Regions from separate parts of the Terribacillus jepli genome, predicted to be linked through region 2. Evidence: a T-box and tRNA genes for the amino acid it is inferred to sense, from the RefSeq annotation. Region 2 holds a T-box; the other holds one or more tRNA genes.

Region 1 (16,197 bases), on a different contig from region 2:
ACTGCAGGCTGTCCTGCTTACCATCACAGATGACAAGGCAATCAGGAATGAGCAGGCGTTTGCGCGCAAAATCAAATCACTGCCCTTTATCGAAGCAGTTGAAGGGCAGAAGACGCAGCGGACCTCCAAGCTTCCGACACAGCTCTATCGTTTCATTGAAACAGACATAAAGCAATCGATTTATACAGCTCGTCATTAATCCAAAGGAGGATGCAGGATGAAAGCATTGATCAATATCGATTATACCAATGATTTTGTAGCGGAATATGGAGCGCTCACTTGTGGGGAGCCGGGACGTGAAATCGAGGAGCGGCTGGTAGCGATCACCTCTGAATTTATCAATAGTGGAGACTACGTTGTTTTCGCCATCGATAAGCATGAGGAGGGGGATGTGTTCCACCCAGAAACAAAGCTGTATCCACCGCACAATATCGAAGGGACACAAGGACGGCAATTGTTCGGAAAGCTTGCCGATGTGTATAAAGCGGCTGAACAAGAATCGAATGTCTACTTTATGGATAAAACAAGGTACAGCGCATTTGCTGGTACTGACCTGCTGCAGCGGTTGAATGAGCGCAGAATAGAGGAGATCCATGTGGTTGGTGTAGCGACGGATATTTGTGTGTTCCACACGCTTGTCGATGCTTATAACTGTGGCTTTAGAATCATCGTCCATGCGGATGCTGTGGCAAGCTTCCATCAGGAAGGGCATGCCTATGCGCTGCATCATTTTAAAAACGTATTAGGTGCTGAAGTTGTGGAAGGAGGAAAGGAACGATGACATATTATCAGGATGATAGCACGGCATTGCACACCGACCTTTATCAAATCAATATGGCCCAGACGTATTGGAAGGATGGAAAACACAATCGTAAAGCGGTATTCGAATTGTTTTTCCGTAAGCAGCCATTTGGCAATGGTTTTGCCGTCTTTGCCGGATTGGAACGCGTCATCGATTACCTGAAGGATTTCCGCTTCTCGAACTCGGATCTGGATTATCTGGAGCAGGAGCTTGGCTATGATGAAGCGTTTATTGCCTACTTACGCGAGCTGCGTTTTACCGGGGATTTATATAGCATGCAGGAGGGAGAGCTTGTTTTCGGGACCGAACCGATCATCCGGGTGGAAGCGCCTTTGGCCCAGGCGCAGCTCATCGAAACAGCGTTACTGAATATCGTGAACTATCAAACGCTGATTGCTACGAAAGCAGCACGTATCATGCAGGTCTTGGATGAGGGAGATACTGCAATGGAATTCGGTTCCCGGCGTGCCCAAGAGATGGATGCAGCCATTTGGGGGACCAGGGCCGCCTACATCGGTGGATTCCATGCTACTTCCAATGTGAGAGCGGGTAAGAAATTCGGGATACCGGTTGCCGGTACGCATGCCCATGCACTTGTGCAGGCATATATTGACGAGTATGAGGCCTTTTGCAAGTATGCAGAAAGCCATGTGGACTGCACTTTCCTGGTGGATACGTATGATACATTGAAGTCGGGTGTGCCTAATGCCATCAAAGTGGCAAAAGAAATGGGAGATAACATTCGCTTCAACGCCATTCGTCTTGATAGCGGAGATCTTGCTTATTTATCAAAACAAGCACGCAAGATGCTGGATGAAGCAGGTTTCACGGAAACCAAAATCACGGCATCCAATGATTTAGATGAAGAGACAATTGGGGCACTGAAGGCACAAGGAGCAAAAATTGACAACTGGGGCATTGGTACGAAGCTGATAACTGCGTATGATCAGCCAGCATTGGGAGCGGTATATAAAATTGTCTCCATCGAGGATGACAATGGAAGCATGGTTGATACAATCAAAATCAGCGCCAATCCCGAAAAGGTCTCGACACCTGGATTGAAACGCGTCTACCGGATAATAAATCGAGCGAACCAAAAATCGGAAGGGGATTATATTGCACTCAAGGATGAGGTTCCAGAAGACGAAGAGAGGCTCAAGATGTTTCACCCGACTTACCCGTACATCAGTAAGTTCGTGACGGATTTTGAAGCAAAGGAACTTCAGCAGCCAATTTTCCAAAACGGTGAGCTCGTCTACAAGCTTCCATCCCTGAAAGAGACGCGTGAATATGTGAAACACAGCCTCACTTACCTATGGGACGAATATAAACGGACACATAACCCCGAGGCATATCCTGTCGACTTGAGCACAGCTTGCTGGAACAATAAGATGGAATTGATCGAACGCATCAAGTCCCAGCTGGAGGAGAAGTAGCATGGGGAAAATCGGCATTTATGGTTCTTCCTTCGATCCGATAACGAATGTCCATTTGTGGACTGCCAGTACGGTAGCCCATCGCTGCAAATTGGATAAGGTGATTTTCCTGCCTTGCTCCAGTAAGCGGAAGGATAAAAAACTCAACACGACGGACGAACATCGTTGGCAAATGATCCAGATGGCTATCCAGGATAATGACTGTTATATTGCCGATGATTACGAAATGAAGCAGGAAGCCTGGAATGTGTATACCGAGCAGACACTGAAGCATTTCAAGGAAATCTATCCAGATGATGAGATATACTTCATCATGGGTGCAGATTTGCTCGAGGATATTGGAGCGGGAAAATGGGGGAACAGTGAAGCCTTGGTACGTGACAATCGATTCATTGTCATGGCCCGTAACGGCATCGATATGCTGAAGGTGATCAGTCATTCTCCGCTGCTGCGCAACCATGATGATGGGCATACCTTTCATTTGATTGATAAGGGGCTGGCAATGGAAATCAGCTCTACTTATATCCGCGAGGAGTTTGCTGTCGGCGGGGAGCCTAGGTACTTGCTGCCGGAGAGCTGTTATCGGTATATTAAGGAGCATCAAATATATAAATAATCTAACTGGAACAAAAGTGATATAGCTAGAACAAAAACCGAACTATGACGTGAATCCTTTAACTAGGTCACGTAAATTCGGTTTTTGTTCTTATAATTTACTCTTTTCGTTCGATGTAAGCCCTGAAACTTTCCTTGCCCAACGGAAACAGCACAAGTCTGATCGTGTCCATGGAAAGCGGAGTGTTCAGCCGGGGTAAGGCTTAAAAACATTTAGGTATAGCCATCTAATTATGTCCTCGTCTTTTAAGATTGGAAGACGCAAGCTGTCGGATAATTGATGATCATGTTGATTGTATGTTCTTTTACTGTAATGGATGTAATGCATTCTTAAAATCCGCCGCCTATTTAATTTTGAATTTATTAAGCTGTTCATTTAATTGGATTGCTAATCCATCTAAATCTTTAGCGGAATTTGCGGTAATCTCAGTTGAAGCCAATTGTTCTTGTCCTGCAGCAGATAATTCTTCCGTACTTGCAGCAAAGTCTTCCACTTGTGATGTTAGGTCTTGAATTTGGTCAGATATCGTTTTTGAGTTTACGTTCACATCTCGAATAGCTTCTGCTGTTTGGTTAAAGCGGTTTACAATACCTTCATACATACTCTTGATATTTTCAAATGCGTCTTTGGTAACTTTTAATGCATCTCTTTGCTCATTCACTAATTTATTTGATTTGCTGATATTTGTAACAGCTAAATCTGTTTTGTTTGAAGTCTTTTCGATGATGGTTGTTATTTCGCCAGCTGAATTAGAAGTTTCTTCGGCCAGTTTTCTTATTTCATCTGCTACTACGGCGAATCCTTTACCCGCATCGCCAGCTTTTGCTGCTTCTATGGATGCATTCAGTGCTAATAAATTTGTCTGTTCGGTGATGGATTTAATAATGCCGACAAAACCCGATACTTGATTTATCATTTCTTTTAATTCATTTACTGAATGATTGACTTCATGTGAAACATGGAGGGTTTCATCCATCTTCTTCGTTTGCATATCGACACTTTTTTGACCTTCATTGATTGATTCTATCGATTTAGATGCTTGTTCGGCACTTTTGGACGTATTAGTAGCTATATCGTCCATAAGCGAGACCACATCCGAGAATGTCCTGCTTATACCGTTCATTGTCTCTGCTTCTTCTGCGTTTCCTGCAGCAAGTTGGTCCAAAGTAGTGACTACCTGTGTAATGGAGTTCACATTTTCATATGTATTCTTGGTAAGTTTATCTGAGTGGTTCGTAACAGTTGTTGAAAACATCTGAAGTTTGGAAATCATATCTTTGAGTGCTTTTCTTGTATCAAATAAAGCTTTTGCCATATCACCGGTTTGATCTTTTACTTTCAACAATCTATCTAAATCTTCGTCTGTATCCACCAAGTCTAAATCAGCTGTTTTCCCGGCAATCTCCGTTACTTTCTCAATGGGTTTTTCAATTGCTTTTCCTAATATATAAGATAAAATGACCCCAACGATCAGGGAAATAACCAAGCCCCATAATACAGGTGTCGGAATCATGAATCCTGATTGCATGTGCTGTACAGCTTCACCATTTGCGGTAGAAGCGGCTGAATCCTCACTGCCGTTATGCATGATCAGCGATGCACTTACGTTTATCACGGCAACTAGAACTGCATTTAATAAAGATAAGAGAATGATCTTTGTTGATATTTTTTTCATTTTCAATGGTCACCTACTAGTTATATTTGATTTACTCTACTAGTATAGCGTTGGTTTTTGTCGAAAATTGGATAATATGATGGAGAAAGTTAGGAAAAAAGAAGTATTTTTCGGGACTTTTTCAGGAGGGTAGATAGGTAAAAGGTCGCTCGCGTGGATTCATATATTATCTGAGGTATCACGGACAAAATGGGTGGAATGAATACAAAAAAGAGGCATAAATAAATTATGCCTCCGATTTGCTATCGTTTTCAACTATTTTAGTGGAGCATAGCGGGCTCGAACCGCTGACCTCTTCGCTGCCAGCGAAGCGCTCTCCCAGCTGAGCTAATGCCCCGTATAACTATATTGTTTCGTCACAAAAAATATTATAACGCTTCGCTCTCCTGCTGGCAATATCTTTTTCACAAGCACGATTGACGGACTCTATCGGCGGCTATGATATAATCTATATCATAAAAAGTCGATTTGGAGGACGATGCAGTGCGGTTTGTAAGTATAGATTTCGAGACGGCGAATCGGTATTGGTCCAGTGCTTGTTCGGTTGGTGTTGCTGTGGCGGATGAGACTGGTGTGATTGAAGAGTGGTACACCCTGATCAATCCGCTGATGGATTTTGAAGACCAGAATATCCAAGTTCATGGAATCCTTCCGCGTGATGTGGAGGATGCACCGACGTTCAAGGAAATCTGGCCGAAGCTTGGCAGCTATTTGGCAGGTAATGTCGTCATTGCGCATAATGCGAGCTTTGATATGGGTGTCATCCGTAAGGCGGTGGCACGTTTTGGTTTGGAGATGCCGGATTTTGATTATCTTTGTACGCGGATCATCGGTAAGAAGGTTTGGCCGGATATGGAGAACCATCGGCTTAATACATTGGCTGCCAGCAAGGAGATCAGCTTCGAGCATCATGATGCCATGGAAGATGCACGAGTGGCAGCGAATATCTTCCTTCATGCGATGGCTGATTCCGGAGTACAGAGTATCGAGGAGTTGACCAAAGTATTGAAGGTGAAGCAAAAAAGCATCCATGATACAAGCTCGTCTGGCAGCAGATCTCGTTACGGCAACATTAAGCCGCAAACGGATCAATTCGACCCGGCACATCCGTTCTACCGGAAGCAGGTGATGTTTACCGGAACGATGAAAGGTCTGAAACGGAAAGATGCCATCCAGAAGCTGGTTAACGTAGGCGGCGTGCATACAGACAAGATGGATGCGTCTACGCGCTATCTCGTCGTCGGGGCGAAGGATTATGAGAAGTTCGCTGCTGGCAAGAAAACGAGCAAGCTTGTGCAAGCGGAGCGAATGATCGAGAACGGGCGGCCATTGCGAATCATATCAGAAGAAAAATTCCTATCATTGGTGTAAGGAGTTCTCCTTCAAGGGGACTCCTGTTTTTATTGGAGGGATAATATGTTTGAAATAATGGAAACCGATACGTCGGCAAAGGAGTATAAACCATTGATGGAAAGATTATGCGATGCCTGCGACACATTCACTTTTGCTGTGCTGCCGAAAAAGATGATGGGTCAAAAGCAATCGCTCCATAAACTGCTGGATAGTCTTGAGCCGCATCTTCAAAAGATAGAATATACGAACGGTACACGGGCAAATCTATTCCATGCACATATATCTGTTGCGAATTATTATTATCTTATTAACAAAGAATCGGCGCACTTGATTACGAAGGCAGCTGATAGCCTTTTTCATTGGCAGCAGCCGAAGCTTCCGGAAGATCTGTCCTTTTTAAAGAAGGAGAAGGAGTATCTCGTGACAAACGGGCATGAAGGATATGCGATGCTTTTTGCAGAAGATATACATGTATTAGGACTTGGGGGTACAAAATGGAGCAGAAGCAATTAGAAAAGAAAACATTCGATTGGCGGTTATTCCTGGCATTGGTTAAGGAGACAAATCCGCCGCGGGGTATCGTCATTACGGCATTAATAATGAGTCTGTTGACGACAGGTGTCGGGTTCACTGTGCCGTTGTTCACAAAGAATCTGGTGGATGGATTCAGCGGTGAATCGTTTACTGGCGGTCAAATTGCCATCCTGGTAGTAGCATTCGTTCTGCAGGCGATTGCGAGTGGTTTGTCCATTTACCTGCTTGCTAGAGTCGGTCATCATGTGGTGGCGAAGCTGCGTGAGCGTTTATGGAAGAAGCTATTGCATCTGCCGATTCGTTTCCATCATAACAATGAAACAGGCGAGACGCTTAGCCGGGTGACAAATGACACGGCGATTGTAAAAGAGCTGATTACGGATCATCTGACCAGTTTTGTGACAGGTATCATATCGATTGTCGGCTCGATTATCATTTTGCTTATCCTCGACTGGAAGATGACGGTCGTCATGCTGCTGGCTGTTCCGATCGCCATCTTTATTATCATGGTGCTCGGACGCCAGATGTATCGGGTATCAAAAACGATGCAGGAAGAGACGGCTAAATTTACAGCGGTATTGAATCAAGTGCTCCCGGAAATGAAACTTGTCAAAGCTTCAAATGCAGAGCATGTCGAGCTGGAACGCGGTAACAAAGGTATCCGGACATTATTTACGTATGGATTGAAAGAAGCAAGAATCCAGGCGCTGCTTTCACCGCTCATGCTGTTCATCATGATGCTTCTGCTTGTGACGATCATCGGTTATGGCGGTGTCCGTGTTGCATCCGGTGCATTGTCAGCGGGCGACATGGTTGCTTTCATCTTGTATCTGTTCCAAATCATCATGCCGATGACCCAGTTATCCATGTTCTTCACTCACCTGCAAAAAGCGATGGGTGCGACTGAACGTATTTATGATGTTCTTGGGGAAGAGACAGAGGATGCAGATAAAGGGAAATCCATCCAGCGTGTGGATGGGGATTTGCATATCGAGCACGTGAGCTTCGCTTATCAGTCTGAACAAGTCTTGCATGATCTTAGTTTTACAGCTCCTGCTGGCAAGGTGACGGCCATTGCCGGACCGAGTGGCGGGGGGAAATCGACACTATTTGGCTTGCTGGAGCGGTATTACGAACCGACAGATGGGACAATTCGGCTTGATGATACACCTATCCAGGATTATAAGCTCCATGACTGGAGACGACAGATTGGCTACGTAGCCCAAGAAACAGCGCTGCTTTCCGGTACAATCCGTGAGAACATCTGTTATGGATTGGAGCGGGAGGTGTCGGATGAAGAACTCGAACGCGTATCGCAGATGGCTTATGCAAAGCAGTTCATCGAAGAGCTGCCTGATGGTTATGAAACGAAGGTAGGTGAACGGGGAGTCAAACTCTCTGGCGGACAGCGTCAACGCATAGCTATCGCCAGGGCGCTCTTACGTGATCCGCAGATACTGATGTTGGATGAAGCGACATCGAGTCTGGATAGCAGCTCGGAAATCTATGTCCAGCAAGCACTGCAAAATCTGATGCAGAATCGGACTACCTTTGTGATAGCGCACCGATTGTCGACAATTGTGGATGCCGACCAAATCGTGTTCATTGAAAAAGGAAGAATAACGGGTATCGGAACCCATGAAGCATTATTCAAGCAGCATGATCTGTATCGTGAGTTCGCATCACAGCAGCAGCTCTTGGCGGGTAAAATGGAATAAATGGAATGCTCTTTTCGCATAATAGACGAAAAGGGGGTTCTGTCATGCCGAAGAAAAAGCCCAATAATGATCACCAATTCAAAGAAAATAAGAACCATGGCGAAAAGCGGAACGGTCGATTGAGTCAGTTCAAGAATAACGTCAATGGGTCAGGCGATGCGGAAAACGAATATATTTCCGCCAAAGAAGACTAAAAAGCAGCTGCCTCCAATGAGAGGCAGCTGCTTTTTTCATTTCATCCAATTAACGAGCATAAACAAAATCGGCAAGACAAAAATCAACGAAGATGTCGTAACGATCCAATTGGAGTTGGCCAGCTCCATATCCAGATTATACAGCCTCGGCGGCACGAGTGAAGCGACTGCAGGCGGCATGGCGGACATGATGAGGAGTACTTGCAAAAGAATGCCGTCATACAGGTTGCCAAGACCAATCAAGTAGGCGCTGCCTGTGATGACAAGCGGAACAGCCAGGAACTTAACCGGGATCAGCCAAACGCTGAGATTCCAGTATTTTTTAACTGAAGCAATACGCATGCTGAAGCCGATCGGAACCAATAGCAGGATGGAAGCCAATGCAACAAGTGCTGAATTGCTTGCCCCCAGCCATTCAAATCTATCGATTGGAGATAAGTTCAGTACAGCTCCGATGATAATCGAACAGAAAGTGATCATGATGAATGGATCTTTCACAATCCGCATCACACGTGAACCCGATGTATTCTCCTCGATTGATCCGTATGATTTTGCAATCGGATAAATGATCGTATAATACGTGAATTCCTCGAGTAATCGGAACATGGCTGCATAGGCGACCGCTTCTTCGCCAATGAAGAGTACACAAAAGAGCACACCGAAGCTACCTAGGTTCAGAAATGCACCAGATACAAACATGGAACCAATCTGGTCTTTTGGAAGCTGTCTCCATTTAGAATATAGCAATGCCAAACCAGCACCAAGAAAAATGGTTACGATCCCGAAAACCGGTAAGTAAATCAGCCTGACATTGGTCAGGTCAGCTGACCAAAAGGCACTGATTAAGATGATGGGATTCAGGACGAGCAAAACGACCCGAATCAATGTGTTCATAAAATAATTGAGCGAGAACCACTCCGGCAAACGATATTTCTTGGCGATGATCCGGATGGTCCTGCCGATGATGAGTCCGATAAGAATGATGGATATGGCGTAAATGAAGCTTCCGATAAAAATCATACCTCCTTTCAGCTAAAAATGCTACGTGATGTATTCCCTAATTTCTATTATATACAGCATTCTTAATTGTATCGATATTGCTTTGTATTGTCTAAAGAAATTAGTAAATTGGACTTGTATAAAAAAACACCTGTCATGACAGACAGGTGTTTCAAATTATTTATCCTCTTTCTCTGAGCGGTTATTATAATCATAATCGCTCGGATTTACAGGCGTCCATCCTTCTGGATCGTAGAAGCGGAGCAGGTCGCCATAGAGGATTTTGTCATTGAGACTTAATTTCTCGGCTAATTTATCTTTTTCGGACTCGATTTCTTTGATCTTATCTTCGTCTTCGATTACTTCACCGGTTTTTGTATCATAATAATCATCACCAAGTACTGTGTAATCTTTACTGATGAAGTCACCGTTTCGGAGGCCGACTACACCGTTATGCTCTTCGGATAATAAATCTGTACCGAACTGGATATATTTCGAAGAGTCGATGCCAAGCAAATGTTCAAGTGTCGGAAGAACATCAAGTTCACCGCCGTACGTGTGGTTCACGCCGCCTTCAAGTCCTGGTGCCTTGATCATAAGCGGAACACGCTGCAATTGTGCATTCTCATAATCGGTAATTTCTTTACCTGTGATTTGCTCCATTGCTTTATTATGGTTCGTTGAGATACCGTAATGGTCCCCGTAAAGCAGGATGACGGAATTGTCATACAAGCCGGATTCCTTCAAGTCATTGAAGAATTGCTCAAGTGCTTCATCCAGGTAACGTGCTGTCTGGAAGTAGTTATCAACAGTGGAATCACCTGTTGTGGCTTTATCGATCGTTGCATCCTCTGGATCAAGCGTGAACGGATAATGGTTCGTCAGCGTGATCATATGGGCATAGAACGGCTGCTCGAGTGATTCAAGCAACGGCATGGATTCCTCGAAGAAAGGCTTGTCCTTCAGACCGTAGTTAACGGAGTTCTCCATGTTGTAATACGTGGAATCGAAGAAATGATCGACTCCGAACTGTTTGTAAATTTCATCACGATTCCAGAATGTTTTCTCGTCACCGTGGAACACTGCACTTGTATAGCCTTGCTCCTGATTAAGGATGGCAGGCGCTGCTTGGTATGTGTTCGTTCCTTTTACAGAAAAGGCTGACCCTTGCGGAAGTCCGTAAAGGGAGTTATCCATCAATAGCTCCGCGTCGGCTGTCTTCCCTTGTTCTGTCTGGTGGAAGAAGTTGTCGAAATAAGTGATTTCTTGATCATTTACAAGTGAATTCAAGAATGGCGTTACTTCTTCGCCATTCAATTTGTAATTGATCAAGAAGCTTTGGAAACTTTCCAAATGAATCTTGATGACGTTCATGCCTTCTGCTTTTCCGAAATACTCTGGATTCGGTTCTGCATAATTTTTGTCGACGAATTCCTTCACTTCCGTTACATCATTGGGACTTGCCATTACTCGCTGAGTGGAAGTTTTTGCATTTTGCACAGCATCATAGATTGTATAGTTATATGGTCCAAGGTATTTCACCAAGTACGTACGGTCAAATGTACGCTGCAAAAGCTGCGGACGATCGATCTCAGCCAATCCAAGATTGACTGCGAAAAGAGCGACACCGGAAATGATGACCATAGCTGTCTTCCGGAAAGCGAGACGCTCGGTAGTCCAGTTCTTCCTTGTGTAAACATACAATACAATCAACAGGATGATGTCCAGGAAGTAGATGAAATCAAAGCCTTCCATCAGCCCGAAGATGCTGCCGCCCATACCGGAACTTAAGTTATCTGTCTGCTTTAAAGTTGGCAGCGTAATGAAATCATTAAAGAATCGGTAGTACAGGACATTGGCATAAAGCAGGAAGCTCATGAAGAAATCGATGACTAGCAGCCAGATTCCCATCCGCTTGCCCTTTGCCAGGAATGCGAGTCCGAGGAACACGATGCTCGCACTGAATGGGTTGATTACGAGCAGGAATTCCTGCATGGCATTCGTTATATCTAAATTAAATTCCGTTTGGTAGGTTAAATACGTCTTGGCCCATAAGAAAATAACGGCCAGCGCAAAAAATCCTTTCCTTGAAGCCAGAAGCTTCTTCATTATCTTTCACCTCTTCATTTTCTTATCAGGCGTCTATTGAATTAAACAACGACATTGATTCTATCAAATTTACAAACTTAAATACAACTAAAACCCAGAAACAATATTGGGGCTCATAATCTATAAATATAACAGATTCCTCTGAAAAAGCAAAATGGGATATTTAACCATAAAAAAAGAGTGCGTCTGCACTCTTTTTTTACAAAGCACCTATCCGGGTGTCAATTGGCTGCTGGTGTTTCCATTGCTTGTAAGCTGCTACATCTTGCTGTATTTGCTTAAAAGTGAAAGCGATAAGCGCAACATCATCAAGCAGTCCGCCTGGAATGAAATCAGGGACAAAATCAATCGGGCTCAGGAAGTAAAGGAAAGTTGCAGCTATCATAAGCAATGACTTTTTCGGCAGCTGGCTGTAAGCACCTTTGCGCCAGTCACGGAGCATGTCCACCATCAACTGCAAGTCCGACCATATTTCTGCAAGTTTTCCTTTGTTATCTGTCGCTTTCGTCGATACATTTGCAAGGAGCTCCTTCGATTTTTCCTTATCCTGCAGCAATGCTTTTGCCTTCGGTGTGTAAGCATGCCGTTTCTCCAGGAGCTGTGTTAGGTTCCATTTCATAAGGTGTGCCTCCTTGTTACCTTCTCCATTCTATTATGAGGAACAATTCCCCATCATGCAAGGAAGGGGCATTCAATCTATTTTCTTGACTAACACCCGATACCGTTCCGGCAGCGTGTCTTTTGCCTTTACTTCCTGCATGAAGGATTCCGCCGCTTCATATGTGTCAAAAGTGAACACTTCTCCGTCCTTTCCGACGAATTCAAGCTTCACTTGGTTCGAGTCAACTGCAATGACTTTGAACATATTGTTCTCCTTTCGAATGTGCCCAGCACCATTCGGCACTGGCAGAAAGAGCTGAGTTAACAGGGATTTCCAGCTCGAATAAAATAATTACAATGGAAAATTGGAGTGAATAATAGTTCACTTATATATTATAAATAAAGTGGGCAAAGAGAGAAAGCGCGAATATCATAAACGGGGAAAAGCAGGCAGCGGGGGGCTGCCTGCTTTTCTGTTGTTGTTAGAAATAGATGTGGCGAGACGAATAAAATATGTGGGAGGTAAAGTTGTTAGAAAACATATTTTTTCGTTCTCAACTATATAGACGTAAGTAAGCAGCCGATGGTTTCATTTTTTAAAGAATTTTTTTAAGTTCCAGTTAGTTCAACAATTACATAAAAAAGAGATTGGTTCCATGCAAATGAGTGGAGGGAATATCGAGGTGGAATCAGTGTTAGCCCCATCTATCGAGAGTCCGACCGCTATGGCTTACATATAACTGCGTTTGGTATTCGTGTTGGTTCCGAGCTCGAATGTGTAGCATGGAGGAATCACAACGAAAAAAGACTATATCATCGTCATGAACCAATGGAAATCTTATGAAACTGGTTCTGATGAAGAACTCGAAGAAGGTGATCAAGTTGTCATTCCATTCAACATGGCTGCCGTTTCAAGACGGAGGGATATCATCGAAAGGAGCATACAAGCTAGTTGATGAAATCAAAGTACCATTGAATCCATAAAGAAAGGAGCTGCCAAGGGCAGCTCCATATTAGTTAGTATTGGTTGGTTCCTCATATAAATGTGATCTCTTCTTGAACCAATGGAAGGTGTGGGTAACGATTACCTTCAGAATTGCATATCCAGGTACAGCGAGGATGACGCCGACTACACCGAATAGATTTCCGGCTGTCAGGATAACGAAAATGATGGTAATCGGGTGAACCCGTATGTTCCGACCCATAATCTGAGGTGTAATCAGCTTTCCTTCCACTAACTGAACAATCGTCCATACAACAATCAGCTTCAAAAGCATGAACGGCGAAGTGACAATCGCGATGATGATTGCGGGTGTAATGGCGATTGCAGGACCAAGATAAGGAACGACACTTGTGAATGCTGCAATGACAGCAAGTACCGGGGCGTAATCAAGTCCAATGATCAAATAACCAATATACAGCAAAACACCAATGACGAAGCTTACGATGATCTGACCTCGTATGTAGGAACTGATCTGATGATTCATCTCGGACATCACTTCATAAGTTTGACTGCGGAATCGTACCGGAAGCAATTTCAAGATATAGACCGGCAGTTTCTTGCCATCTTTCAATAAATAGAAGAGGATGAAAGGCACTGTCACGATGGAGATGATTACTTCCGTAACTGCACCGACGAAGCTAGTCAAATTAGAGAACAGATTATTCAGCATGCTTGTTCCGCGAGTCTGTAATTCATTCAGTATCTGGTTGAAATCGAAATTGCCTGATTGCTGAATCTGATTGACGATATTGCTCCCTGTTATGGATTGGACCATGTCAATGCCTTGTTCAAAGTATTCCGTGCTATTGTCGATCAGACTCAATGTCTGTTCTTTCAAAACCGGAATCACAGAGCTGATGAGAATGGTCAGCAATCCGATGATGACAAGGTAGAGGACAATGATGGAATATACGCGCTTTATACGCCTTTTCTCCAAGTAATTGACGATCGGCACTGTCAAATAATAGACAATACCAGTTAATATGATGGGCAATATCACTGTTTTCACGACAACGACAATTGGTGTGAAAATGAATGATACACGCGAATAAACTAGTATATTCAGCCCGATGATGAAAAGAATCAGCATCGCGATGACAAATTTATTATTCAGGAAGAACTTACTGAACTTCCCCTGTTTGTTACGCTGTAAGTCTTGCATGGCAATCCTCTCCTCTTTGGCCCGCTGTTCCTTAATTCTAGTGTTCTATCATTATAGCCCAATATGAAGGCAAATAACCGTCATATTTATTTTAATCCTATGGAACAAATTAATCTACTCACGTACTCTAATGTAAGCGGGAAACAGGCAGATATTTTTATCGGCTTAATTATCAACAATGTTATAAACAATATCTTAATTATAAAATAAACGAAAAATTGACTTATGCATATTATCCACACGTCTTGAAATGGTAATTGTGCACAAGTCAAATAATAATCTGTTTGGCTTCTTTGCTTCCATATCAGGGAATATTATAAAGCTTGTTCCAATGCTTCGGATAAGCTGGCGAAACGGAAGTGGTATCCATTGTCGATTGCTTTTTTCGGATAGACACATTGTCCTTCCAGAACCAAAATGCTCATCTCACCTAATGCTTTTTCGACAACCAGTGCCGGTGTTGTCGTCCAATAAGGGCGGCGCAGCGTCATTGCTAGTGTTTTGCTGAAATCTTTGTTCCGGCGCGGAGAAGGTGCAGTGACATTCAATGGTCCTTCGATCGACTCATTATCAATTGCATATGCAATCAAACCTGCAGCGTCCTGTACATGAATCCAGGACAGCCATTGCTCTCCGCTGCCGATCTTTCCGCCTGCGAAATAACGGAAAGGCAGCTGCATAAGCGGCAAGGCTCCCTTGTCACCCAACACGATTCCAAGACGTGCAAACACGGTGCGGACCCCAAAATCTTTTGCTTGCTTAGCAGACTCTTCCCAATCGTAAGTCACGTCTGCCAAAAAATCTTGACCTCGTTTCTGTGTATCCTCTGTGAAGGCATCCTGTTCGCTCGTCCCGTAATAGCCCACTGCAGACCCGCTAACAAAAACTTTTGGCTTTATTGACATTTTTCCCATCATATCGACCAGTGTTTCGGTGGCTTCCAAACGACTGCTCCGTATCTGCGCTTTTTTCTCCGTCGTCCACTTGCCAAAAAGGCTGGTTCCAGCTAAATTGACAACCGCATCAATTTGGGGAAGCTGGGATAGAGGATCAAATCCTTTCTTGAGCCACCCAACATAAGTGACTTGCTTTGTGTCGAGCTTTTGCTCAGGTGAACGAGTAAGGATATATACATGATGCCCTTTCTCGATCAGAGTCTCTGCCAGTTGTTTCCCGACGAATCCTGTTCCGCCGCTGATGACGATATTCATATCTGCATCCTCCTTCTATATGGTTAAGCTTACAATTTTGCATGACGCCATTTCGTGGTAGAATAAAGACACAAGAGGTGTCGAAAATGGTGAAAATCACGAGAATCACGACCCAAAAAAATACAATCGGACGTTATAATGTCTTTATCGATGAAGGTGAAGGCGAGAAGTTCGGCTTTGGCCTTGATGAGGATATCCTGATTTCAAGCGGTATCACCAAAGGACAGGAAATATCCGAAGAATCGCTGCAGACCATCATCGAAAAAGATACGGCGCATAAATGTTTTACCCTGGCTTTACAATATTTAAGCTACCGGATGCGTTCAAAAAAAGAAATAAGAAGTTATCTGCTCAAAAAAGAACAGAATCCGACACATATCGAAGAAGCCTTGAACAGACTTGACGAACAAGGTTATATAGACGATGCTGCCTTTGCTGGTGCTTTTGTCCGGACGAAAGTGAACACGACGAGCAAAGGACCGCTTGTCATCCGGAAAGAATTGCAGGAAAAAGGGGTTACGGGTGCAGCTGCAGACCAAGCGATGGCGTATTATACGTTTGACAAAGAACTTCAAAAAGCCACCAAGCTAGCCGGCAGCAAACTGCATACCAAAGCGAAGAAATCGCATCAGGAGAAAATCCAGCTTGCCCAGCAGCAATTGCTTTCAAAGGGTTTCTCCAGTGCTGCTGCCAAGGAAGCTGTATCACTGGCATTGGAAGATACCGATCAGGATACAGATGCTGAGCTTGAGGCTGTCAGATTTCAAGGCGATAAGCTTTGGCGC
Region 2 (16,197 bases):
GTTTTCTTTTAGAACTTCTACTTTACTTGCCTGCCAGCCTTCACCATCAAGCCAGCTTGCGAATACACGGAATGTCTCTTCTGAATCCGGTGCGGAGACTGTTGCGATTACATCATTGCCCCCGCTGCCGTTATTCTCGACCCACCAAACCGTCATGGATGTCGAATCCAAACCTACAGCTCCCCCGACAGCCTGCATCAACTCATTCCAGTCCTGGGTACCTTTTTCGAAGGTCGTCGTATGCGTTCCAGACTGTTCGGTACCCACCGGATCCCAATCCTTCGTATACGCTTCCTTCACATTATCATCGGAAGGTTCAGCTTCTTGTTTTCCTTCCTTCTCTTTTTCATCATCTTGCTTTTCTTTGTCACTTTCTTCTGTATCTTGTGCGTCACTGCTGGAATCATTGTTGCCTTGCACTTGTTCTGCTATGGTTTTTTTGCTCTGTCCATCATCTGTGTTGGCTTGATCATCCATTGTTGGCTTATCGTTTAAAACTGCTACGAGCAGCACGACGACTAAGGCCACACCCGCGATTGTCAGGACGACACTAAGCCACTTCCTAGGTTTTCTGCGTTTGTTTCTATTATTCAATCTGGAATAATCCTGATTATCATTCGCCATGCTCATCCCTCCTCATTGGTCTCTATTATACTATGAACCAGGTTGAAGCCAAAGTCATATCTTTGGCTGTTTTCACTTGATGATTTTGTTGAAGCATATCTAATTTTGACATACCGGAAGGATTATGTGCATATATATCTAACTATATAAACAATAAAAGCAGGTGCAACTGCGTTGGTCAGTCATCATGGTTCCTGTGGAAGGAGAGGAAGATAAACATGATGAAAGTGACAAGAATGGATACGAACCTTTGGGGACACGAATCGTTCGAGTATGTCGGCTACGACAAGGAAGCCGAGATTTTCTCTATCTTCTTACCGGAAGGATGCTGTCTGTCTTTTACCAGTGTGAAAGAACAAGTCGTCTTTTCATTTCTGCTTGCACTCGACAAAGAAAGTTTTATCCTGCAAAAGCTCATACCCTTTTTCCCTTTTGAGAAATCTTCCGGACAGTTAGTCAGTCAGGTTCCATAAAACAAGCTGCTTCCATATAATTCGGAAGCAGCTTTTGTTTTATGTCTATTCTACTTTAGTAATTTTGACCTGAATATCGCCACCTGGAGTGGAGACGGTCACTTCTTCACCGACTTCATTCCCGATCAAGCTTTTTGCGATCGGGGAATCGTTTGAGATTTTGCCTTCAAACGGGTCTGCTTCCGCACTTCCGACGATGGTATAGCTTTCCTCTTCCCCATCAGGCAGTTCAATGAAGGTTACCGTTTTACCCATGCCTACCATATCTGGATTATCTGTATCACTTTCAATGATTACAGCATTACGGATCATATTTTCTGTGGTAGCGATTTTGGATTCGACGAATGCCTGCTCGTCCTTCGCCGCATCATATTCGGAGTTCTCCGACAAGTCACCAAAGCCGCGAGCAATCTTGATGCGCTCAACAACTTCTTGACGACGAGTCGTCTTCAGATACTCCAACTCCTCCTCAAGTTTCGTCAAACCTTCTTTAGTCATGTAATATTGTTTTTCTGTAGCCAATTCAACCACCCCTTGAGCTCTAAAAGATTCTTTCCCTTTGCCTTACTTCTATAGCGTTTTCATGCATATTCCATACTATGGCAGATTCCCGCTGAAAATTCAATACTTAACTGTACAAGTTACGTCGTACGGCCTGAAAGGATCGTCTCGATTTTAGCAGCCATCAAATCGATGGCTACATGGTTTTCGCCGCCTTCCGGTATGATGATATCCGCATATCGCTTTGTTGGTTCGATGAATTGCAGATGCATCGGACGAACGACGTTCACATATTGCTCGATGACGGAATCGATTGTCCGGCCGCGTTCCTTGATATCCCGCAGCAACCGGCGGATGATACGAAGATCGGCATCCGTGTCGACGAATACTTTGATATCCATCATATCGCGAAGCCGTTCGTCCTCAAGGATAAGGATGCCTTCCAGAATGATAACGTCTTTCGGTTCTACTGGTATCGTTTCCTCAGAACGCGTATGGATTTTATAATCATAGATCGGTTTTTCGATAGGCTTTTGTTCACCAAGTGCCTGCAAATGCTGCATTAGCAGCTCATTATCGAAAGCAAAAGGATGATCATAGTTTGTGTTCAGACGCTTCTCGAACGGAAGATGGGATTGATCCTTGTAATACGAGTCCTGTTCGATCACCAGAATCGTCTTATCCGTAAATCGTTTGTAGATCGATCTTGTGACAGAAGTCTTCCCTGATCCCGATCCTCCTGCAACACCAATGATGATAGGTTTCTTTGCCATTATTCCTGCTCCTCTTCCTACTAGCTCATTCATTTCTTCACACTGACGGCTACTCCATCACCCACTGGCAAAATAGTCGTATGGAATGCTTCATGGTCGAATAACCACTCGTTATACTTACGAATCTTCTTCGCAATATTCGCTTTGCGCGGCGTTGCCTCACTGTCATCCGCAACATAGCCTTTAAACAAAACATTATCGCTGACAATTACCCCGCGCTCACTCAGCATCTCGCTATATGCCTCAAAGAAACGCTGATATTGTCCTTTTGCTGCATCGATAAAAACAAAGTCATACGGAGCATGCGACAGGATTGTCTCTTCCAAATCGAATGCATCGCCTTTTAAGATCAGGATATCTCCCTCGGCGCCTTGTTCCCGGATATGCGTGACTGCTTGTTCATAACGGTTTTCATCCCGCTCGACGGTCACGATTCGGACATCGGATTTCGCGTGGCGCATCATGAGCGCGGAATAACCGATTGCTGTACCGATTTCCAATATCTTGCCCGGCTGCTGGAGTCGGATAAGCTGCATCAGAAATTGGATGCCGAGCGGCTCCATGATCGGCACATGATCTTCTGCAGCCAGCTCTTCCAATTTCCTTGCCCATTCCGGAGAAGGCTCGACATGCTCCTCTAAATATTCCACTATTGCTTGTAACATTTCATTTCCTCACTTTACTTGCTTACTCATCCAAGTGCATATGTTTTTCGATCAGTTCTTCATGCTCGTCAAAGGTCCGTGCATAATAGATTTCTCCATCATCCCCGGCAAGGAAATACAAGTAATCCGAATTTTCCGGATGTACGACTGCTTCAAGTGCATTTTCTGAGAAGTTGCTGATCGGGCCGACAGGAAGCCCTTTTATTCTGTATGTATTGTAAGGGGAATCCACTTCCAAGTCCTTGTAATACACCCGGGGCTTGTGCTCTCCCAGTGCATACAGCACAGTGGGATCTGTCTGCAGCCTCATATCATCCGACAGACGGTTATAGAAAATGCCAGCTATCATCTTGCGTTCATCCTCATTCCTTGCCTCATTTTCGACAAGTGAGGCAAACGTTAGTGCCTCGTGTACAGTCAAATCTTTCTGTTTGAATCCATCCAAATAAGGAGTGATGATCTGCTGGGACTTGTCCAGCATCAGATGGACAACCTTATCGACCGAAATTTCATCATTGGATGTAAAGTTATAAGTAGCCGCAAATAAGTAGCCTTCAAGCGGATATCGTATATCTTTATTCAGGATATCCTCCGTCAGGATATCAGGATATTCACTGATTAATTGTTTGATATAAGCTTCATCTTTCATCTTATCCAGGAAAGCCTGCTTGTCCATACCCAATGATTCAGACAGGATCACGCTGATTTCCTCGATATCAGATCCTTCCGGAATAGCAGCAGATGCAGACGGGGTATTCCCCGCCTCCGGATCGTTCAATTCATCAACGACCTGCTGCATGGACATGGATGGGGAGAGCTCGTAATTCCCCGCGCGGAAGTTGGCTTCACCAGAAAACTTCACATACAGCCTGAAAATGAAAGCATTCTTAATCAGACCTTGCTCCTCCAAGGATTGACCGATCGAAGAAGCCGTAGCTCCCATGGGAACTTCGACAACTTGTGTTGTATCATTGTCTGAATCGACAGCTTTCATACTGGCATTAACGTAGATAAAGGTCCCGAGTGCACCAATTAATAGAAGTACGATTATTACGGATATGATCATCAATACTATTTTCCGCACGACGCTTGCTTCCTCCATTCTTCTGTCCCGATTCTGTTGAAAAAGATCATCATTCGAGGCAGTCAAGCTATCTTTCCTCCTTTATCCGCCTTATTATACAACAAACGTCAAGCGGGTCACCACCCGTCCGACAATTTATGCGGATAAAGCTGCAAGAAAAAATCCTCTCTGCCTTATCGGAAAGAGAGGACTGCCTATTCCAAGATTAGATGCCGTCTTCCTCATCAGTAAGTGTATTCAGCATTTCTTCGACCATTTCCCATTCTTCCTCTGTATCGATTTGGAACAATGTCAGATCCTTGTCATCGCCTTGTTCTTCATAACGAAAGGCGAATACTTCCACTTCATCATCTGCATCCGCTTGTTCAGCCGGTACAACTGCGATATAGGAATGCCCAGTTTCATCGACGTCGAAGTTGAACAAAACCTCGAACAAATGCTCCTCCCCATTTTCATCCGGGATGATGATGCGTTCTTTTTCTTCCAATGCCATAATGGCTACACTCCTTATTGTTTCGAATCCAGATAGCCTTGCAGAATGATGACTGCTGCCATCTTATCGATTACTTTCTTGCGTTTTTTCCGGCTGAGGTCTGCTTCAAGCAGGACACGTTCCGCTGCCATCGTCGTCAAACGCTCGTCCCAAAGCACGGTTTCAATTCCAAACTCTTCTTTGATCCAATGGGAGAAAGCCTGTGATGCTTCCCCCCTCGGACCGATTGTACCATTCATGTTCTTCGGCATGCCAATGACAGCTCTTCCGACATCATGCTGCTGAATGATTTGCTGCAATTCATTCCTGGCTGTTTCATAATCCGTTTCGTTCCAATGGATCGTTGTCAGGCCCTGGGCAGTCCAGCCGAGTCCATCGCTTATTGCCACACCGATCGTTTTGGATCCGACATCCAGCCCGATCGTCTTTAGTATGTCAGTCATGATGGTTATGTTCCAAATAAAATTTTACCAGTTGTTCCACGATCTCATCCCGTTCCATCCGGCGGATGAGATTCCTGGCATCTTTATGCCGTGGAATATAAGCCGGATCCCCGGACAGCAAATATCCGACAATCTGATTGATCGGATTGTATCCTTTTTCCCGCAATGCTTCGTATACGGACATCAGTACTTCCCGGACATTCTCGTCCATCGGTTCTTCCGGAAAGTTGAATTTCATCGTTTTATCCATCGAACTCAAGTGAAGCCACCTCGCTTAAATTGCCAGTCTTTTTTTACAGTATATACTTTTCTGTCGGATTTGGAAAATCAAAGTTGTTCTTCGACATAAACTGCCGCGTAAGCGAGTGCTTGTGGCACCTGCTCCGGATTCTTACCGCCGGCTTGCGCCATATCCGGACGTCCGCCTCCGCCGCCTCCGCAGCGTTTCGCAGTTTCTTTGATCAGGTTACCTGCATGTAGACCGCGGTCGATCAGGTCCTTGGATACTCCAGCTGCCAGCTGCACCTTTCCTTCAGCTGTTGCCGCAAGCAAGATGACGCCGCTTTCGAGTTTCTGCTTCAGATCATCGACCATGCCGCGAAGCTGATTCATATCGGCAACGTCCACTTGCTCTGCCAAAACTTTTACACCCTTCACATCTTTTACATGATCAAGGATATTACCTGCTTCCAGCTGGGACAGTTTGCCGCGCAGGCTGTCGCGTTCCCGCTGTACTTCCTTCAGATCTGCAAATACTGCTTCGATTCTGGAAGGAACTTGTTCGTTCGTTGTTTTCAGTTCTGCTGCAGCTTGGGACAGGATCTGCTGCTGCTGCTTAGTGAATCGGTATGCTTCTTTGGAAGTGACTGCTTCGATACGTCGCGTACCAGCACCAATGCCGCTTTCGGAAACGATCTTGAATAGTCCGATTTCGGAAGTGTTCTTGACATGTACCCCGCCGCAGAGTTCCAAGCTGTAATCCCCGATTTGGACAACACGGACGACATCACCGTATTTTTCACCGAACAGTGCCATTGCACCCATTTCCTTCGCGTCACTCAAGCTTTGGTAAGATGTGCTGACAGCAAGCTCAGCCCAAATTTTTTCATTGACGATTTCCTCGATTTTTTCCAGTTCTTCTTTCGTCACTGCATGGAAGTGAGAGAAGTCGAAACGAAGACGCTCAGGAGCTACCAGTGATCCAGCCTGATTGACATGCGTGCCCAATACATCTTTCAATGCTTGATGCAGCAGATGCGTCGCTGTATGGTTTTTGACAATATGCTGACGTCTGCTTGTGTCGACTTTTGCATGGACGACTTCCTTCACTTGGATCTGGCCTTGTTTCACGACAGCTTGGTGAAGGTTTTGTCCTTTCGGCGCTTTTTTGACTGCTTGTACGAATACGGTTGCTGTTTCCGTCGTCACCCAGCCCGCGTCTGCTACTTGTCCGCCGCTTTCAGCGTAAAATGGCGTTTCTTCCAGGATGAATAAGATTTCGTCGCCCTCTACTGCCACATCAGCCAGCTGCTTGTCCTTGACGATCGCCAGAATCGCTGTATCTGTTTCGATACGGTCATAACCGACAAAAGTACTTTCAGCTTCCACTTCCTGCAGGACACTGTCCTGTACGTGCATGCTGTTCACTTTTTGGCGAGCTTCACGGGCACGTTCCCGCTGCTGTTTCATTTCTTCCTCGAAGCCTGCTTCATCGATCGTGAAGCCTTCTTCGCTGACGTATTCCTCTGTCAGCTCTTTCGGGAAACCATAAGTGTCATACAAACGGAATACTTCAGTACCCGGGAAGACATTGCTGCCCTTTTCCTTTTCTTCTGCTACGATCCGGTTGAGAATAGTCAGACCATCCGCAAGTGTTTCATGAAAACGTTCTTCCTCTGTCTGGATGACTGTCTCGATGAATTCACGTTTTTCAAGTATTTGCGGGTAGAAGGCATCCATGATTTCACCAACGACAGAAACAAGTTCCTTCATGAACGGTTTTTCGATTCCGATATTCTTCGCATAGCGCACAGCCCGGCGGATCAAGCGACGAAGTACATAGCCGCGGCCTTCGTTGGATGGAAGCGCACCATCACTGATTGCAAAGGAGACAGTACGGATATGATCGGCAATGACCTTGAACGCAGTATCATCTGCAGACGTATTGCCATATTTAACTTTTGCAAATTCCGCCGTCTTCTCGATGATCGGCATGAATAAGTCCGTTTCGAAGTTTGTTTTTGTATCCTGGATGACGCATACCATACGTTCCAGACCCATTCCGGTATCAATGTTCTGTTTCGGAAGTGGCGTGTATGTGTGATCTGGGTTATGGTTGAACTGACTGAATACAAGGTTCCAAATTTCCAAGTAGCGTTCGTTCTCACCGCCCGGGTAAAGCTCTGGATCAGATGGATCATTACCATATTCTTCGCCGCGGTCATAGAAAATCTCAGAGTTGGGACCACTTGGGCCTTCACCGATATCCCAGAAGTTTTCTTCTGTACGGATGATCCGCTCCTCCGGCAAACCGACAAGATCACGCCACATCTGATACGCTTCCTCGTCTTCTGGATGAACCGTCACAGATAGACGTTCCGGATCAAATCCGATCCATTTCTTATCAGTCAGGAACTCCCATGCCCATAGGATTGCTTCCTTTTTGAAATAGTCCCCGATCGAGAAGTTCCCGAGCATTTCAAAGAATGTATGATGGCGTGCAGTGAAGCCGACATTCTCAATATCATTTGTACGGATGCTTTTCTGTGCATTCACGATGCGCGGATTCCCAGGCACGACTCGTCCGTCAAAATATTTCTTCAGTGTTGCAACCCCGCTGTTGATCCATAGCAAGGTAGGATCATCGACCGGTACCAATGAAGCACTCGGCTCGACGCTGTGTCCTTTCTCCTTGAAAAAATCGAGGAACTTCTGTCTTACTTCAGCAGACGTTAATTTTTCCATAAAAAAGCCTCCTTTATTATGTAAACACACAAAAAACTCCCGTGCCTGCCATCTGCAGGGACGAGAGTATGATCGCGGTACCACCCTGATTATAAGCCCAAAAACGGCCTATCACCTTTAAGCGCAGATAACGGTGCGCAGCCGATAAGGATTAACTCAGAGCTCCGGTATAGCTTTCCATCACACTTTTATAGAGATTCTTTCAGCCAAGGAATCTCCTCTCTTGATAAAAGGACGTCATGTACTTGTACCTTCATTGCTTTTCGCTATAAATCTAAGCGTAAGTATAGAGAAAAATGAGGATTTTGTCAAACATCCGTCTCTTTTGCTGTATCCACGCAGGCTTTCAAGATTGTCAGGAGCGGGACAGCAACGATCATACCAATAATACCCCCAAGTTCACCGCCTACGAGCAAGGCGAAAATGATCAGCAGCGGATGGATATGAATGCTTTTGCCGACGATGAAAGGAGAAAGCAGGTTTCCCTCGATCAATTGGATGATAAAAACCGTGATGCCGGCAATCAAGGCTGTTTTCGGACTGATTGTAAGCCCTACTAATATAGCCGGGATAACACCGATGATCGGACCGAAATAAGGGATGATGTTAGTTGTCCCAACCAATAAAGCAAGAATCAAGGAATACGGCAGCTTAATCATTGTGAAAGCAGTCCAAGTCAATAGGCTGACAATACAGCTGACAAGCAGCACCCCTCGGATGTAGTAACCGAGATTATTATCGATTCGCAGCACTAAGCTTTTAACCTTGGCACGGTATCGGCGCGGAAGGAGCATAAGACCTGCATGACCGATTTTGTCCGTATCTTTCAGCATGTAAAAAACGATAACAGGTGTAACCACCAAAAAGATGACCACCTGCGGAAGCTTGTTCCATGTACGGAGTAAATTCTTCAAAAATGCTTCGGCTCGATGTTCCAATCCAAACAGTACTGCATCCATCTGGTCATGGACAGTCTCCGGCAGGAATGCGGTCCGTTCATACATGAACTCAACATAATGATCATAACGCTCCATCAATGCCGGCAGATTATGGCTGAATTCTTTCACCTGATTGATCAGCACCGGGAACCCTTTATACACCAAGAAACCGGACAGACCAAAAAAAAGCGTATAGATAATCAAAATCGACAGCCACCGCGGCAGACGCCACGCGGCAAGAAAATCAATCACCGGATGAAGCAAATAGGCAATCAATGCCGCGACGATGAAGGGCAGGAACAGACCGCCTAGAAACAGCAGGAATGAACGGTAAAACGGGTATAGCTTGATCAGCAGGAAACAGAGCAGCAAGGCGACGACAATCGTCACCATCCATAAGAGGACACGGTAAAGACGGGATGCCTCTTTCATTTCACTAAAATGATGCGCCGTCGCATTTCCGCTCTTCATCCGTGAACAAATCATCAAGGGAACTCAACGAGCCATCTTCTTCTACTTGGTGCAGGGAAAGCATCTCATCCTTATAAGACAATTCGATAAAACAGCCCCAGCAATAATACTGCTCTGGTCCGATTTTTCCGATATCCTTGCTGCTGCAATTCGGACATTTCAACATGTCGGATCACTCCATATCCTTTTTACATGTTAGAATGTCCAATTATTTCCTTGTATATACTACATGAAATCGTAAGGGGAAATGTCCTCCTCTTCGGCTTGGGCCTCCCGAAGCATCCGATCGATGTCATCTCCTTCTTCTTCATGGAAACCAAGATGCTCCACCAGGGAGGTATAGCGCTGGTTCGTATCCTCTGTTTGGATGCCCTGCAGAAACGCTTGTTTTTCCCCGACAAGAATCAATGAACGCTGTGCCCTCGTAATACCGGTATACAGAAGATTCTTACGGAGCATCCGGCGGTACCCCGGCACGACGGGCAGGATGACGATCGGAAATTCACTGCCTTGGGATTTATGGATCGAGATGCAATATGCATGCATCAAATTCGACAAATCCTTGCTTTCATAGACGACTTCTTTTTCATCGAAAGCAACGACAAGCTGCTCCTTTTGTTCGACATTCTCTTCTTCCCGGAACAAAGCAACCACTTCACCGATGTCGCCATTGAAGACACCTTCTTCTGGATCATTGACAAGCTGGATGACTTTATCTCCTTTACGGAAGATGACGTCTTTTGCTGCCATCTCTCGTTTTTGCTTATCCTTTGGATTGACGAGCTGCTGAAGCTGCCTGTTCAACTCGTGGATACCAGCCTGCGAGCGATACATCGGAGCAAGCAGCTGTACATCGCGCAGATCCCAGCCTTTTTCGACAGCTCGGCCGACTATCTGGGTGATGACCTCGACTACTTGATGCTCCCGGCAAGGGATGAAATTGAAATCTTTGTCCTTTTCCAGTTCATGCTGTGACAACGTCCCATTTTTGATGGCATGAGCAATTGTGATGATTTTCGACCCTTCCTTTTGGCGATAGACATCTTTCAGCATCACTCGCGGCACGGTTTCGGAACGAAGCAAATCGGATAACACTTGTCCGGGACCGACCGATGGCAGTTGATCCTCATCTCCGACTAGCAGCACTTGCATATCATCCGGAATGGCTTTGAATAACCGGTTTGCCAGCCAAATATCGACCATGGAAAATTCATCAACGATAAGCAGCTTACCAGCAAGCGGATTATCCTCGTCACGTTCGAAGGATTCGGTGCCATCCCATCCCAATAGCCGATGGATGGTGCTGGCAGGGATGCCTGTTGATTCGTTCATTCGCTTGGCGGCCCTTCCGGTTGGTGCCGTCAAGACGAAAGGATAGCTTTCATCCTTATCCTTATAGTCCTTCGGATCTAACGATAGCTCATGTATTTCGGCATACGCTTTAATGAAACCTTTGATGACCGTCGTTTTACCGGTTCCCGGTCCTCCGGTCAGGATCATCACCTTTGATTGCAATGCTTGCTCGATTGCTTCGAATTGCTCTTTTCCGTAGCTGATCGTCTCCGCTTCCTCGAGCTTCCCGATGATCTTGAGCAGTTCTGCTTGGACAATTTCCGTTTCGGTTCCATGTTCGTTCAAACGCTGCAAGTGACTGCAGAAACCCGTTTCAGCGAAGTAAAGCATCGGATGATAGACACGATCCTCTTGTTTGACGACTTTTTTCTGAGCATGCAGCACACCTAGCTGTTCCTCGATTTGATCTGCACTTATACCGAATTGGGTACTGCGCAATAGGACAGCGGCTTGTTTCAGCACTTCTTCATTCGGCAAATAGACATGACCTGCTTGCATGCTGTCTTGCAGCACCATCAGGCAGGCTGCCTGCAGCCTGCTGTCATGATCCATGGCTAGGTTATTCTGGCGGGCAGCTTCATCAGCACGATGAAATCCAAAGCCCTCGATATCGAATACATATTGATATGGATCTTTTTCCAATACTTGAATGGCCTCATCCCGATACACTTTATAGATCTTCTGGGCTAGCTTCAGACCGATGCCGTATTTGGACAGATGCACCATGACATGATCAAAGCCCTGGTGGGTGCGAAGATCATGAAGAAACCTTTCCTTCTTCTCATCATTCAACCCTTGGATACCATCCAGTAAATCCGCATTCGATAGAATATCCGCAATAGCATTCTCACCCAGCTTCGCTACAATCCGCTCCGCTATCCGTTTTCCGATACCGTAGAATAAATCACTGGATAGGTACTGAATCAGACCATCTTTCGTTTCCGGCACATAACGCTTGTATTCCGTTACCTCATACTGTTCACCGAAGCGTTTATGATTGACCATCGCACCATAAAACAAATAGGGCTCGCCCTGGTCCAGCTCCCCGATGTATCCTTTGACGACGATATCCTTCTCATCGAACGTCTCATTGGTTTCCAATACCTTGATACGGACGATGGAAAACTGTTCTTCCTCTTTGCGGAAAATCGTATGCAATAATTCACCTTTCACAAAGCCTCTAGGGCTTTCGGCAGTCTCCCCATATTCCATACGTCTGTGCTCCTTACTCTTCGTTCTCGATTTGCTCCATGATCAATTCAATCTGCGCTTTGCCATGCAAAGCCATTTCATGACCTGGCTGCGCTTCAAGTGCTTTATCCATATATTCGAGCGCTTTTTCAAACTGCTGCTGATACAAATACGCAACTCCCACATTATAAAGGGCATCGCTATGATTTGGACTCCACTCCAAGAGGTCAAGCAGCACTTTTTTCGCGGTTTCGACTTCCCCTTCGGTGGCAAGTGCCAGCCCATATTGGAAAACGATTGCCGCATCGCGACCTTCAAGCTCCGCAGCACGCTGCAAATAAGGAAGTGCCAGCTTTTCCTTCCCAGTCTGCTGTAAGGACATACCGAGCAGATAATGGACGTCTCCTTCATCCAAGCCAAGCTTCACAGCCTCCATCAGCTGCTGAATCGCTTGATCATACATTTCTCCAGTATAATACATACTCCCCAGACCGTAATAAGCTGTCGCAGCTTTCTCATCAAGCTCGATGGCGCGCTTGAAGAAACGCTCTGCTTTCTCCAGTTCGTTCATCCGCATCAGCAGATTCCCGAAATTGACGTATCCAACTGGATCGTTTGGGTTTTCTTCGATGGCTAAATTAAAGTGCTTGGCAGCTCCCTCTAAATCCTGCTTCTGCAAAGCCTCTATTCCTGACTTAATATGATCCATTGTTTCACTCCTTTATGTAAGGGAAACCCTTGCCATAAGACAAGGGTTTCTGTTTTAACCGACGTATTCAAGCTGTTGTTCGTTCTTGATGATATCATCGATTGTACCGCCGCCAAGACATACATCTTCATCATAAAAGACGACTGCTTGTCCTGGTGTGATCGCGCGCTGCGGTTCATGGAAATCGACACGTACTTTGTTATCACCGATTGGTGTGACCGTTACTTTGCTGTCTTTTTGACGGTAGCGGAATTTAGCAGTTACCGTAATCGGTTCAGTCAGTTCTTTTTCGGAAACCCAGCTCATATCTGTAGCTATCAGCGCATCGGAGTACAAACTATCATGATCGAAGCCTTGTTCGACATACAGGATGTTTTCTTTCAGGTTCTTTCCGACAACGAACCATGGTTCGCCTTCTCCGCCGATACCAAGACCTTGACGCTGTCCGATTGTATAATACATGAGACCGTCATGTTTTCCTTTTACTACGCCGTCCAATGTGGACATGACGCCAGGCTGTGCTGGCAGGTACTCGCTTAGGAAGCTCTTGAAGTTGCGCTCCCCGATGAAGCAAATACCAGTGGAATCCTTTTTCGTTGCCGTAGCAAGATTGTTTTCTGCCGCTATACGGCGTACTTCTTTCTTGTCCATTCCGCCTAGTGGGAACATAACTTTAGAAAGAGTTGATTCTGTCAGCTGGTTTAGGAAATACGTTTGATCCTTGTTTTCATCCAGACCGCGGAGCATGACTGTTTTGCCGTCACGCTCTTCGACTTGTGCATAATGGCCTGTTGCCAAATAGTCGGCTCCAAGGGACATGGCGTGGTCCATGAACGCTTTGAATTTGATTTCTTTGTTGCACATAACGTCTGGATTCGGGGTCCGTCCAGCTTTGTATTCATCCAGGAAATATGTGAATACTTTATCCCAATACTGCTTTTCGAAGTTCACCCCGTAATATGGAATGCCGATTTGATTGGCAACTTTTTTTACATCTTCGAAATCTTCTGTAGCGGTACAGAAGCCATTTTCGTCTGTATCATCCCAGTTTTTCATGAAGATGCCGACCACGTCGTACCCTTGCTGTTTCAGCAAAAGGGCAGCAACGGAAGAATCGACACCGCCGCTCATACCGACGACGACACGAATATCTTTGTTTTCTTTCATTTCTGTCACTCCTTTCCTTATGTTAGACGTTTTATAATAGCAGCGACTGTCTGGGCAGCCTCTCTTACAGATTCAACTGTATTGCCGTATCCGAAACTGAAACGGATACTGTTCGTAACACGCTCATCATCGCCGTACATCGCCTTCAAGACATGCGATGGATCAACAGAACCTGCTGTACAAGCACTGCCGCTGGATACTGTTACACCGGATAAATCGAAATTCATCAGCAGAGATTCTACATTCGTCCCTGGAAAACTGATGTTGGTTATCCCTGCGGTTCGCTGACCTGATCCGCCATTGATGGAAAAGTCGATACCAGCAAGCTTAAGCTCATCGACGAATGTATCCTGAAGCTGCTGATAAGCAGCCCTTCTTTCTTTCCGTTTTTGCATTGCCAATTCGGCTGCTTTGCCAAAGCCCACAATGGAAGCAACATTCTCTGTGCCTGCTCGGCGTTTGCGCTCCTGCTCACCGCCGAAGGTGATCGGTTTGATGCGGACACCATCCCTTACATACAAAGCACCGATCCCTTTTGGGCCGTTGATTTTATGAGCAGATACACTTAATAGATCTACACCTAGTGCATCAACATCGATTTCCTCTGTCCCATAAGCTTGAACAGCATCTGTATGGAAATAGGCAGGGTGGGCTTGCAGCAGATCGCCAATCGCTTGTATCGGCTGCATGATACCTGTTTCATTATTGATCATCATTACGGATACAAGTACCGTGTCCGGACGCAGCGCTGCCTGCAGGTCGGCCAGCTTGATTAATCCCGACTCATCTACAGGCAAGTACGTAACCTCGTAGCCCAGGCTTTCCAGATAGCTGGCTGCATGTAGTGTAGCATGATGCTCGATTGCCGTCGTAATAATATGCTTGCCTCGTTCACTGCAAGCATTCGCCACTCCGATTAGCGCCATATTATCTGCCTCGGTGCCTCCGCTCGTGAAGATGATCTGCTTATCCGTTGCACCAATGCTTGCTGCAACCTTCTCACGTGCTACATCCACGATGTGGCGTGCTTCCCTGCCGAATGCATGGACACTGGAAGGATTGCCGAATGTGCTCTCCATCACCGGGATCATCGCTTGGATGACGTCCGGATGCATCGGAGATGTTGCCGCGTGATCAAGATAGATTGGTTTCATTTTGCTTGCCTCCATTAAATATAGAACATATACGGATCTTGGCTCTGATCATCTCCATGACGGCAAAGATCCTCTAAGGTTGTCGTATCCAATACGTCCCTGACTGCATCACGGATGCGCAGCCAAAGCTGCTGCTTGGCCGGCTCCTCGTCTTCGATCCCTTCGACAGGTGTAATCGGGCCTTCGAGCGTGCGGATGATATCGCCAGCCGTAATCTCTGCTGGCGGGGATGCGAGCATATAACCGCCTTTAGCACCTCGTATACTCTTAACCAGACAAGCATTCCTTAACGGCGCAGCGAGCTGCTCCAAATAATGCTCGGACAATTTATTTTCTTTCGCAATGGTCTTCAAGGAGACTGGTCCTTCCCCATAATGCTTTCCTAATGCGATCATGATAGTCAATCCATATCGTCCTTTAGTCGATATCTTCATCTTTTAAAACTCCTCATAACTGCCTCTGTAATGTTCGGTTTCCTAAACAATAACGATTATTATAACAGAAAATATTATATCATGGATAGCAAGTGGCTTGCATTTTCCCTGATGGCTGGATACGCTAAGACAAGCAGAAACAGGATGGAGGAATTATTATGGCCAGACAACCATTAGCATACCGTATGCGGCCGAAGGATATCAGCCAGATCATCGGCCAAAAACATCTCGTCGGAGAAGGTAAAATGATCCGCCGGATGGTGGAGGCAGACAGATTGAGCTCGATGATCCTTTATGGACCGCCGGGAACAGGCAAAACGTCGATGGCCACAGCACTTGCCTCCAGCGTCCAGATTCGGTACAAACTCCTTAATGCAGTGGTGGATAAGAAAAAAGATATGGAGATTGCTGTGGAAGAAGCGAAGATGAGTGGTCAGCTTGTCCTTATATTGGATGAAGTCCACCGCCTCGACAAAGCAAAGCAGGACTTCCTCCTGCCACATGTCGAGAGTAATTTGATTACTTTGATCGGCTGTACGACAAGCAATCCCTACCATTCTATAAATCCGGCAATCCGGAGCCGATGTCATTTATTCGAACTTCACAGCCTGGAATCATCGGACGTTAAAGAAGCACTGCAGCGTGCTGTGCACGATCCTGACCAAGGATTGGGCAGCATGCAGCTCGACATCACGAAAGAGGCATTGGATCATTTCGCTAATGCATCAGGCGGAGATTTGCGGGCAGCGCTGAACGGTTT

The links. The T-box of region 2 lies ahead of alaS (alanine--tRNA ligase). A T-box ahead of a tRNA ligase gene usually reads a tRNA of that ligase, here a tRNA-Ala.
Region 1: it has a tRNA-Ala gene. The T-box ahead of alaS (alanine--tRNA ligase) is inferred to sense a tRNA for this amino acid. The anticodon was not compared.

The regions. Positions count from the first base shown of each region.
Region 1 is NZ_JBFEGH010000017.1:15,351-31,547, reverse strand. Features, by position in the region: gene AB1K91_RS16490 (NUDIX hydrolase) at 1-199, shown strand, start outside; gene AB1K91_RS16485 (cysteine hydrolase family protein) at 218-781, shown strand; gene AB1K91_RS16480 (nicotinate phosphoribosyltransferase) at 778-2,238, shown strand; gene nadD (nicotinate (nicotinamide) nucleotide adenylyltransferase) at 2,240-2,854, shown strand; gene AB1K91_RS16470 (methyl-accepting chemotaxis protein) at 3,198-4,529, opposite strand; tRNA gene AB1K91_RS16465 (tRNA-Ala) at 4,794-4,866, opposite strand; gene AB1K91_RS16460 (exonuclease domain-containing protein) at 5,013-5,900, shown strand; gene AB1K91_RS16455 (hypothetical protein) at 5,946-6,395, shown strand; gene AB1K91_RS16450 (ABC transporter ATP-binding protein) at 6,377-8,134, shown strand; gene AB1K91_RS16445 (hypothetical protein) at 8,179-8,328, shown strand; gene AB1K91_RS16440 (AEC family transporter) at 8,365-9,348, opposite strand; gene ltaS (lipoteichoic acid synthase) at 9,505-11,436, opposite strand; gene AB1K91_RS16430 (YkvA family protein) at 11,636-12,055, opposite strand; gene AB1K91_RS16425 (hypothetical protein) at 12,128-12,301, opposite strand; gene AB1K91_RS16420 (hypothetical protein) at 12,858-12,992, shown strand; gene AB1K91_RS16415 (AI-2E family transporter) at 13,050-14,201, opposite strand; gene AB1K91_RS16410 (TIGR01777 family oxidoreductase) at 14,516-15,412, opposite strand; gene recX (recombination regulator RecX) at 15,499-16,197, shown strand, end outside.
Region 2 is NZ_JBFEGH010000012.1:61,300-77,496, forward strand. Features, by position in the region: gene AB1K91_RS13735 (YrrS family protein) at 1-624, opposite strand, end outside; gene AB1K91_RS13740 (hypothetical protein) at 843-1,097, shown strand; gene greA (transcription elongation factor GreA) at 1,143-1,619, opposite strand; gene udk (uridine kinase) at 1,739-2,371, opposite strand; gene AB1K91_RS13755 (O-methyltransferase) at 2,401-3,036, opposite strand; gene mltG (endolytic transglycosylase MltG) at 3,059-4,186, opposite strand; gene AB1K91_RS13765 (DUF1292 domain-containing protein) at 4,326-4,613, opposite strand; gene ruvX (Holliday junction resolvase RuvX) at 4,628-5,056, opposite strand; gene AB1K91_RS13775 (IreB family regulatory phosphoprotein) at 5,049-5,315, opposite strand; gene alaS (alanine--tRNA ligase) at 5,384-8,020, opposite strand; T-box leader at 8,074-8,286, opposite strand; gene AB1K91_RS13785 (AI-2E family transporter) at 8,329-9,429, opposite strand; gene AB1K91_RS13790 (hypothetical protein) at 9,395-9,595, opposite strand; gene recD2 (SF1B family DNA helicase RecD2) at 9,655-11,994, opposite strand; gene AB1K91_RS13800 (tetratricopeptide repeat protein) at 12,008-12,682, opposite strand; gene mnmA (tRNA 2-thiouridine(34) synthase MnmA) at 12,737-13,849, opposite strand; gene AB1K91_RS13810 (cysteine desulfurase family protein) at 13,867-15,003, opposite strand; gene cymR (cysteine metabolism transcriptional regulator CymR) at 15,018-15,437, opposite strand; gene AB1K91_RS13820 (replication-associated recombination protein A) at 15,596-16,197, shown strand, end outside.